One region of the Streptococcus parasalivarius genome, then DNA from elsewhere that is predicted to be linked to it. Evidence: predicted binding sites of a transcription regulator. Region 1 holds the regulator's gene; each other region holds the start of a gene.
The links. Region 1 encodes HrcA, which represses chaperone genes, less so after heat shock. Its sites were predicted from a motif close to TTAGCACTCNNNNNNNNNGAGTGCTAA; they were not measured.
Positions count from the first base shown of each region.

Region 2: a site for HrcA is predicted at 1,381-1,407, ahead of groES (co-chaperone GroES). Genes of this name have one in related genera too.
Region 3: a site for HrcA is predicted at 1,433-1,459, ahead of ACYVQ1_RS01190 (ATP-dependent Clp protease ATP-binding subunit). Genes of this name have one in related genera too.

Region 1 is NZ_BAABOB010000011.1:6,189-9,474, forward strand. It holds gene dnaK (molecular chaperone DnaK) at 1-164, opposite strand, end outside; gene grpE (nucleotide exchange factor GrpE) at 432-956, opposite strand; gene hrcA (heat-inducible transcriptional repressor HrcA) at 995-2,029, opposite strand; gene ACYVQ1_RS09600 (glycoside hydrolase family 73 protein) at 2,219-2,803, opposite strand; gene ACYVQ1_RS09605 (M15 family metallopeptidase) at 2,800-3,286, opposite strand, start outside.
Region 2 is NZ_BAABOB010000007.1:58,297-61,582, forward strand. It holds gene ACYVQ1_RS07680 (ABC transporter substrate binding protein) at 1-491, shown strand, start outside; gene ACYVQ1_RS07685 (ABC transporter ATP-binding protein) at 491-1,294, shown strand; gene groES (co-chaperone GroES) at 1,460-1,747, shown strand; gene groL (chaperonin GroEL) at 1,792-3,286, shown strand, end outside.
Region 3 is NZ_BAABOB010000001.1:246,234-249,519, reverse strand. It holds gene ACYVQ1_RS01200 (DUF1797 family protein) at 65-295, opposite strand; gene argF (ornithine carbamoyltransferase) at 364-1,344, opposite strand; gene ACYVQ1_RS01190 (ATP-dependent Clp protease ATP-binding subunit) at 1,587-3,286, shown strand, end outside.

The sequences.
Region 1 (3,286 bases):
CGTTTTGCAGCATCACCAACGATGATTTCACCATTTTTGAATGACACAACAGATGGAGTTGTGCGGTTACCTTCTGGGTTTGCGATAATTTTTGATTCAGTCCCTTCAAGAACTGCTACTGCTGAGTTTGTTGTACCTAAGTCAATACCAATGATTTTAGACATATGTTTTTCCCCTTTTTACTAAAATTTCTATTTTGCTTTTTTATCTTTCATTCATAGTTTTCTGTCATTTCGGACAAGTTTTCAATTATGTTACGACACAAGAAGTCGAAATCGATGTCATTTCGACAACAAGTTGCTTCAGCAACCGTCAGAATTGCCTAGTTGAACACACCCTAAGCTCTGAGTAAAAAAGATAGATTTCCTTGTGTTCATCGAACACCTCGTCAATCTCCTATTTTTACTGTGAGCTTTTACGGACTTTGTATCCTAGTTGTATACAACTACCATGGCTGGGCGTAAGACACGTTCATGGAGCTTATACCCTTTTTGGAAAACTTGCGCAATCGTGTCTGCTGGATGTTCATCATCTGCAGGCATTGTTTGAATAGCCATGTGGAAGTTATGATCGAAATCACCATCTGCTGGGATTTCTTCAATTCCTTCCTCTTTAAAAGCATGTACTAAACTTTCTTGCACCATTTCCAAGCCTTTTTTGACATCATCAGTCAAACCCTCAACGGCAAGAGCACGTTCAAGGTTATCAAGTGATGGCAAAATCGCTTTTGCCAAATCTTGGCTACGATACTTTTGCAATTGTTGACGTTCTTCATTAGAACGGCGCTGAATGTTTTGCATTTCTGCATGGGCACGAAGGTATTTATTTTCAAATTCTTCGGCACGCGCTTGTGCTTCTTCAAGTTCAGAAGGTTCGCTTACTTCCTCTACAACTTCTTCAGTTGTCTCAGTAGCTTCCTCTTCTTTCACTTCTTCTTTTTTAATATCTTCAGTCAAGGCATACACCTCTTTCTATACTTATTAAATGTTATATCTTAGCTAACTTCATAATGGTTACTATTGAGGTAACGGTAATAATCCGTCAACTTCATAACCAAAACTCTACTAATAACATTGACCAAACTAACCATGCGACGATAATCCATTTCAACTGGGCCAATCACATGCATGAGCGCCATCCCACGATAAGGAATCAGGAATTTATGACTCATAACTGTGACATTTTCAAGCGCTTCTTCAGTTGATTCTGCAACCGAAATCTTGGTCACTTCATCATCGGAGATAGCTGATCGAAGCTCAAGTGCCACATGTTGTGGATTGTCCAAAAATTGATAGGTTTTTAAGTCGGCATAAGTCAGTGATGCAACCTTACCTTCGATGAAAATCAATTCCTTAAAAAGTTGTGAAAAGATATAATCAAACAAATCTAGAACATTATCTGTTATCTTGAAATACTTCTGCACAATCTGAGGAATCTCAGTTCTCAATCGGTAATGGATATCTAAGACAGTGTTTCCCAAAAAACGTTCTTGAACAAGCTTATGAAGAATTTCCAAATCACTAGACAAGAAATTTTTTGGAATAGCAAACTGAACTGTCACAGGCTTAGATTCATCTAGAGTAAGAACCGCTAAAGCGTCGTGATTGGATAGATGAACAATGTCAAATCCAGTCAGACGTTGTCGTGTCGGTTCCACATCTTGAATCACTGCTGTACATCCTGTCATTTCTGCCAGCAGCTTCGCCGCTGCATCCAAGATATCTTCAAGTTTAAAAGCTTCAAAGTCAAAAGCTTTAACCACTTGATAAACATCTTGTTCATCAATCGTATCAAGATTCAAAGAATTAGCGACAAAATACTGGAAACCTGCTCGGCTTGGCATACGCCCACTAGAAGTATGAGCTTTTTCAAGATAGCCCATTTTTTCTAGCTTGGCCATGTCATTACGAATAGTCGCTGAACTCGAATCAATTGATTCTTGTAACGCTTTAGAACCAACCGGTTCATGTGTACGAGTGAACATCTCAACTATCAAATTCAAAATAGTGTTTTGCCTTTGCGTAATCACGATGTCACCTCATTTCTATTTATTAGCACTCTAACACGTCGACTGCTAACTTATGATTCTATTATACACCTAAACTTGAACATGTCAACCCAAAAAAACAAAAAATTAGCACTCTTTTCAAGAGAGTGCTAAAAATACATCTCAAGACCTAGAGAAGCAAAAAAAGAGCACCTCCGAGGTACTCTAATCTTATCGATCATATTTTGACAAATGATAGGTCTCAATAATAGATATGAGGTGTTTGGCGTACTCTGGATCACTGCTAAAACCCGCAGCTTGTAGTTTTTCTGCCGCAACTTTATAACTAGTCGTTCCTGCCACCTCTTTATAGGTTGACTCACCCCACGTTCCTTGGCGAAGCTCTTCTAAATAAGTCATCATAGAACTTGACCAATCCTTAAAAACCGCAAAATCCACCTTTTGGTATTGCCACTTACCTTTACTATAGATACTATCCTTTAAACGAATACGTTCTTGACCCGGCTGAGCTAGCAGACTGTAGATGTTATGGTATTTAACAGATAAAAGACTGCTACCATAATTCGACTCATATGCAGCTTGACTAAGGAGAATAGACGCAGGCACACCATAGTTTTTGGACATCTTTTGAGCTGTTGGAGCTAAGGTCTCAATAAACTCTTGCTGCGTGTAAGCAACCTTTACCGAACGAGCATTATCATCTGTAGAGGCATGAAGAATCAAAGGTAAGACAATACCTAAAGCGAAAACAGCAACTAAGGTTATGAAGGCTTTTAGTTTAAAACGTCGTCTCACTTAGCTTTCTCCTTTAATAATGCCAAATATTCCTCCAAAGTAAGATTATGTTCAGTCATATACTCTGCTGACTCTTTACCAACATAGCGGAAATGCCAATCCTCGTAGCCTACACCTGTTGACGATGTTTTACCATCTGGAAAACGAAGAACAAAGCCATATTTCGGCGCTAACTCTTTAACTTTAGCTACTGTATCTGGATCTGCTTCATTTAAGCTATCTACAGTACTCATATCAATCGCAAGACCCGTCTGGTGTTCACTCGCTCCTGGTGGTTGTGAATAGGTTTGAACCTTTTTCTCCGCCTGAGACTCCGTCAAACTTGGGTCAGCAGCCATTTCCTGCTGAACATAACTGTTATAAAGTTCTGTCTGATAAGCAACACTACGATAACCTGATATCAAGTGGTAACTTGGATCAATTTCTTGAGCAGCTGCTAAAAACTCCTTAACATTCTTAGCAATTCTCGCATCTACAGAAACA
Region 2 (3,286 bases), on a different contig from region 1:
TGATTTTTGTTAGTCTGGTAGTGCTTATGTTGGTTGTCCTCCTTAATACGCAGGTTGGTCTGGCCCTTCGTGCGACAGGTGATAACCTTGCTATGGGTGAAGCCAATGGTATCAAGGTTGACCGTATGAAGATTCTTGGCTACATGATTTCCAATGGTTTGATTGCCCTATCAGGTGCTCTCCTAGCTCAAAACAATGGCTATGCGGATATGAATATGGGTACTGGTACAATCGTAAATGGCTTGGCTGCAATTATCTTGGCTGAAGTTATCGTCAAGTATCTACCACTTGGTAAACGCCTGTGGTCAATTGTTGTAGGAGCTGTTCTTTACCGTCTGGTCTTGGTTATTATCCTTGCCATGAACGTTGATGCTCAAATGTTGAAATTGGCTTCAGCCATCTTGCTTGCTGTCATCCTATATGTACCAGAAGTACGACAAAAATTGAAAATCAAACCTAACAAATCCTTGACTTTAGGAGGTGACAAGTAATGGCTTTACTTAGTTTACAACAGATTCACAAGACCTTTGAAAAAGGCACAGTCAATGAAAATCACGTCCTTCGTGGTTTGGATCTCGACATTGAGCAGGGAGACTTTATCTCTGTTATTGGAGGAAATGGTGCTGGTAAATCAACCTTGATGAATTCAATCGCTGGTGTTCTTAGCATTGATGAAGGGGATATCTTGTTGGAGGGACAATCTATTAAGAAAGCATCTGTAGATGAGCGCTCTAAAGACATTAGCCGTGTTTTCCAAGATCCTCGAATGGGGACAGCGACAAACCTTTCTATCGAAGAAAATATGGCAATTGCCTATCGTCGAGGTAAGAAACGTAGCTTCTTTAAAAAGTCTATTACTGAGAGCGAACGTCAAGTGTTCAAGGAAGCCTTGATAGATCTTGGTCTTGGGCTTGAAAATCGTATGAAGACCGATGCTAATTTCTTGTCAGGGGGTCAACGCCAAGCTTTGACACTTGCTATGGCGACCTTGGTTCGTCCAAAGATTTTGCTTCTCGATGAACATACAGCTGCACTGGATCCAAAGACAAGTGATATGGTCATGAATTTGACGCGTAAGATTGTTGAAGAACAAGAGTTGACAACCCTTATGATTACCCATAATATGGAACATGCTATCGAATATGGGAACCGTCTGGTCATGCTCTATCATGGTAAAATCGTCGTCGATGTGCGAGGTGAGGAAAAGAAAAATCTCACTGTTGCAGAACTTATGGATCTCTTCCACAAAAATAGTGGACAAGTACTCAATGACGATGCCTTGGTACTCGGTTAATAAGCAAAAAGAAACTATCCAAAGTTCAGATTTTGGGTAGTTTTTTCTTGACTATTTTTGACCAAGTGCTAAAATAAATATATAGATTAGCACTCTTGCTTAATGAGTGCTAAAAATAACGTTTCACACGTTACTAATAACAAATAACATTTGGAGGTAATTGGTATGGCATTGAAACCATTGGGCGATCGTATCGTTGTCCGTTTTGAAGAAACAGAAGAAAAAACAGCTAGTGGCTTTGTATTGGCAGGAGCCAGTCATGAAGCTACAAAGACTGCTGAGGTTTTGGCAGTAGGTGAAGGAATCCGTACTCTTACTGGTGAATTGATTGCACCTAGTGTTGCAGCAGGCGATAAAGTTCTTGTTGAAAATGGTGCAGGTGTCAATGTTAAAGACGGAGATGATTCCGTTTCAATTATCCGTGAAGCAGATATTTTAGCGGTCCTCGCGTAGGTCAATGCTAATCAGATATAAACTAAGATAAAGAAGGAGTAACTATGGCAAAAGATATTAAATTTTCATCAGATGCACGCGCAGCAATGGTTCGTGGTGTTGATACTTTGGCTGATACAGTTAAGGTAACGCTTGGCCCTAAAGGTCGTAACGTGGTTTTGGAAAAAGCTTTTGGCTCACCTCTTATCACTAATGATGGTGTAACAATTGCTAAAGAAATCGAACTTGAAGATCACTTTGAAAATATGGGTGCCAAGCTCGTCAGCGAAGTGGCTTCAAAAACTAATGATATTGCCGGTGACGGAACAACTACAGCCACTGTTTTGACACAAGCTATTGTCCGTGAAGGTCTAAAAAATGTAACGGCTGGTGCTAATCCAATCGGTATCCGTCGTGGGATTGAAGCAGCTGTGGCTACAGCTGTGGAAGAGCTTAAAGCTATTGCTCAACCAGTTGCTAATAAGGAAGCCATTGCCCAAGTTGCAGCTGTTTCATCACGTTCTGAAAAAGTTGGTGAATACATTTCAGAAGCAATGGAACGTGTGGGTAATGACGGTGTTATCACTATTGAAGAGTCTCGTGGTATGGAGACAGAACTCGAAGTGGTTGAAGGTATGCAGTTTGACCGTGGTTATCTTTCTCAGTACATGGTTACTGATAATGAAAAAATGGTCGCTGACCTTGAAAATCCATTTATCCTTGTGACTGACAAGAAAATTTCAAATATTCAAGATGTCCTCCCACTCTTGGAAGAAGTGCTTAAGACCAGTCGTCCACTTTTGATTATTGCTGATGATGTGGATGGTGAAGCGCTTCCTACGCTTGTTCTTAACAAGATTCGTGGAACTTTCAATGTTGTTGCTGTTAAGGCGCCTGGCTTTGGTGACCGCCGTAAAGCGATGTTAGAAGACATTGCCGTATTGACTGGAGCAACTGTTATTACTGAGGATCTTGGTCTTGAGCTTAAGGATGCAACGATGGCAGCACTTGGTCAAGCTTCGAAAGTAACTGTGGATAAGGATAGCACAGTTATCGTTGAAGGTGCAGGAAGCGCAGAAGCGATTGCTAACCGTGTAAACCTCATCAAGTCTCAATTGGAAACAACAACATCTGAATTTGACCGTGAAAAACTTCAAGAGCGTTTGGCTAAATTGTCTGGTGGGGTTGCAGTTGTTAAGGTCGGTGCAGCCACTGAAACAGCCCTTAAAGAAATGAAACTTCGTATCGAAGATGCCCTTAACGCTACTCGTGCCGCTGTTGAAGAAGGTATCGTAGCAGGTGGAGGTACAGCTCTTGTTAACGTCATTGCTAAGGTTGCTGAGCTTGATCTTGAAGGTGACGACGCTACAGGACGTAACATTGTTCTTCGTGCTTTGGAAGAACCAGTTCGCCAAATTGCCTATAATGCTGGATATGAAGGTTCCGTTATCATCGATAAATTGAAGAACAGCCCAGTTGGTACAGGCTTTAACGCTGCTAACGGTAAATGGGTAGATATGGTTGAAGCAGGAATCATTGACCCAGTTAAGGTAACGCGTT
Region 3 (3,286 bases), on a different contig from region 1:
CTGAAACTATCGAGTTTCAGGCATTTTGAGTTTTTGGAACCTTGTAAAGTCCCCAAATGATTTATTAGTAAAGCAAATCGTAGATTTCCATTGCAATCAAGTCGATGCTATCAAATGAATAAGATTCACGTGCTTCAACGTCACGCAATGTGAAAACTGGACCATTTTCAGGATCGTTGCTAAATGATACTTCGGCAACAACCACTCCTTCACGTTCAAAATTACGTTTCAAATTACCACCATCAGCCGCCATCATTTCAAGACGGTTAATGATTCTCACCAAATGTGATTCCATGTTATTTCTCCTATTAATTGTGTATTTCCTACTTATTTTATCACACTTATGGGAAAAATGGGGGAATTTTAAATATTTTTCAAGGAATTGTACATAATGGCCTTAATAGAATGCATACGATTCTCAGCTTCTTGGAAGATGATGTCACTGTATTTTTGGAAGACTTGATCTGTAATTTCTAACTCTGCCAAACCATATTTGTCATAGATTTCTTTCCCAATTTGGGTATTGAGATCATGAAAGGCTGGGAGACAATGCATAACGATAACATCTGGATTTTCTGTCTTGGCTAGTAGGTCTGCATTAATTTGATAAGGCAAGAGTAAATCAATACGAGATTTAAAATCTACCTCTTCACCCATAGATACCCAGACATCCGTATAAAGCATATCCACTCCCTTGACCTCTGAAATATCATCTGTAAGGGTTAAGTCTGCACCATTATTATGTTTCTGAGCTAAGGCTACAATCTCATCTTCGGGTTGCAGCACCTCTGGGGCTATAATCTTGACATTAACGCCTAAAATAGCCGAAGTGACCAAAAGTGAGTTGGCCATATTATTTCTACCATCTCCAATATAGGCGATGGTCAAGTCTTCCAAACTACCGAAGTGTTCCTTCAAAGTCATGAAATCTGCAATCATTTGAGTTGGATGCCAGGTATCCGTCAAACCATTCCAGACCGGAACCCCTGAGTACTTAGCCAAATCTTCAACATCTTCTTGTTTAAAACCACGGTACTCGATTCCATCAAACATAGATCCCAGAACCTTGGCCGTATCAACTACAGATTCCTTTTTACCTAACTGAATGTCTCCAGCACCAAGGTAGGTCACATTCATACCTAGGTCCTGACCGGCCACTGTAAAAGCTGAGCGAGTTCTGGTAGATGTTTTTTCAAAAATCAAGGCAATATTTAAGCCATCTAAATATTTATGCGGAATTCTTTCCTTCTTTAACTGTTTAAATTTTATAGATAAATCAATTAACTCCTCGAGTTCTTGCTTGGTAAAGTCGATTTCTTTCAAAAAGGATTTAGCTTGTGTCATAGGTATCTCTCTTTCATTCTGAATAATATAAAAATATTATATAATATTTATACATTATAAGCAAGTGATTTTGAATTAAAATTCAATATTAGCACTCCTGCTAAGAGAGCGCCAAACCTAGATACTTTTTTCTTGCAATCTACCTCCCGCATGCTATAATGGAGTCATAGATTTGACCTTTTTTGACCAAGAATATTTTCAATAAAGGTCTTTCCCAATTCAGATAGAAAAGAGGTACTGATATGCTCTGTCAAAACTGTAACCTTAATGAAGCTAGTATTCATTTGTATACCAATGTAAATGGTAATCAGCAACAAGTTGACCTCTGTCAAAATTGTTATAAAATCATGAAATCTGACCCAGAGAACCCCCTTAATCAATTCAATCAAACTGGAGGTTCCAGCTTCTTCGATGATTTCTTCAGTGACCTAAATAACTTCCGTTCTTCTAACGGTGATCTTCCCAATACACCTCCAACACAAGAAGGTGGTAACCGAGGAAACGGTGGCAATACACAAGGGCCAGGCCGTCCAGGAGGACCACGCCAACAAGCTCCTCAACAGCCACAAGGTCTTCTTGAAGAGTTCGGCATTAACATCACTGACATCGCTCGTCGTGGAGACATCGATCCAGTCATTGGTCGTGACGAGGAAATCATTCGTGTCATCGAAATTCTTAACCGCCGTACCAAGAACAATCCCGTCCTCATCGGTGAACCCGGTGTCGGTAAGACTGCTGTCGTTGAAGGACTAGCTCAAAAAATTGTAGATGGTAGCGTTCCTCAAAAACTCCAAGGCAAACAAGTCATCCGTCTTGATGTGGTCAGCTTGGTTCAAGGGACTGGTATCCGAGGCCAATTTGAAGAACGCATGCAAAAACTCATGGAAGAAATTCGTCAACGTCAGGATGTTATCCTATTTATTGATGAAATCCATGAAATCGTAGGAGCTGGTAATGCTGGAGATGGCAATATGGATGCTGGAAACATCCTAAAACCTGCCCTTGCTCGTGGGGAACTTCAACTGGTCGGAGCAACAACACTCAACGAATACCGCATCATCGAAAAAGATGCTGCCCTTGAGCGTCGTATGCAACCAGTTAAGGTTGACGAACCAACTGTTGAGGAAACCATCACTATTTTGCGTGGGATTCAGCCTAAATATCAAGACTACCACCACGTCAAATATACGGACGAAGCGATTACTGCAGCTGCAGAATTGTCCAACCGCTACATTCAAGACCGTTTCTTACCAGACAAGGCCATCGACCTTCTTGATGAAGCTGGTTCGAAGATGAACTTGACCCTCAACTTTGTTGATCCTAAAGATATCGACAAACGTTTGATTGAGGCTGAAAACCTCAAGGCTCAAGCTACTCGTGACGAGGACTTTGAAAAGGCTGCCTATTTCCGTGACCAAATTGCCAAATACAAGGAAATGCAAAAGCAAACCATCAAAGACCAGGATATGCCTGTCATCACCGAAAAACATATCGAAGCCATTGTGGAACAAAAAACCAATATTCCTGTCGGTGATTTGAAAGAAAAAGAACAATCACAACTTCTTAGTCTTGCCGATGATCTTAAATCACATGTTATCGGACAAGATGCTGCAGTTGATAAGATTGCTAAAGCTATCCGCCGTAATCGTGTTGGATTGGGTGCTCCAAACCGCCCAATTGGTAGCTTCCTCTTCGTAGGTCCTACAGGAGTCGGTAAAACTGAGCTCTCTAAACAATTAGCCATTGAACTCTTTGGTTCAGCTGACAGTATGATTCGTTTCGACATGTCAGAATACATGGAAAAACACGCTGTTGCTAAATTGGTTGGTGCCCCTCCAGGATATGTTGGTTACGACGAAGCTGGTCAGTTGACTGAAAAAGTCCGCCGTAATCCTTATTCACTTATTCTTTTAGATGAGGTTGAAAAAGCTCACCCAGACGT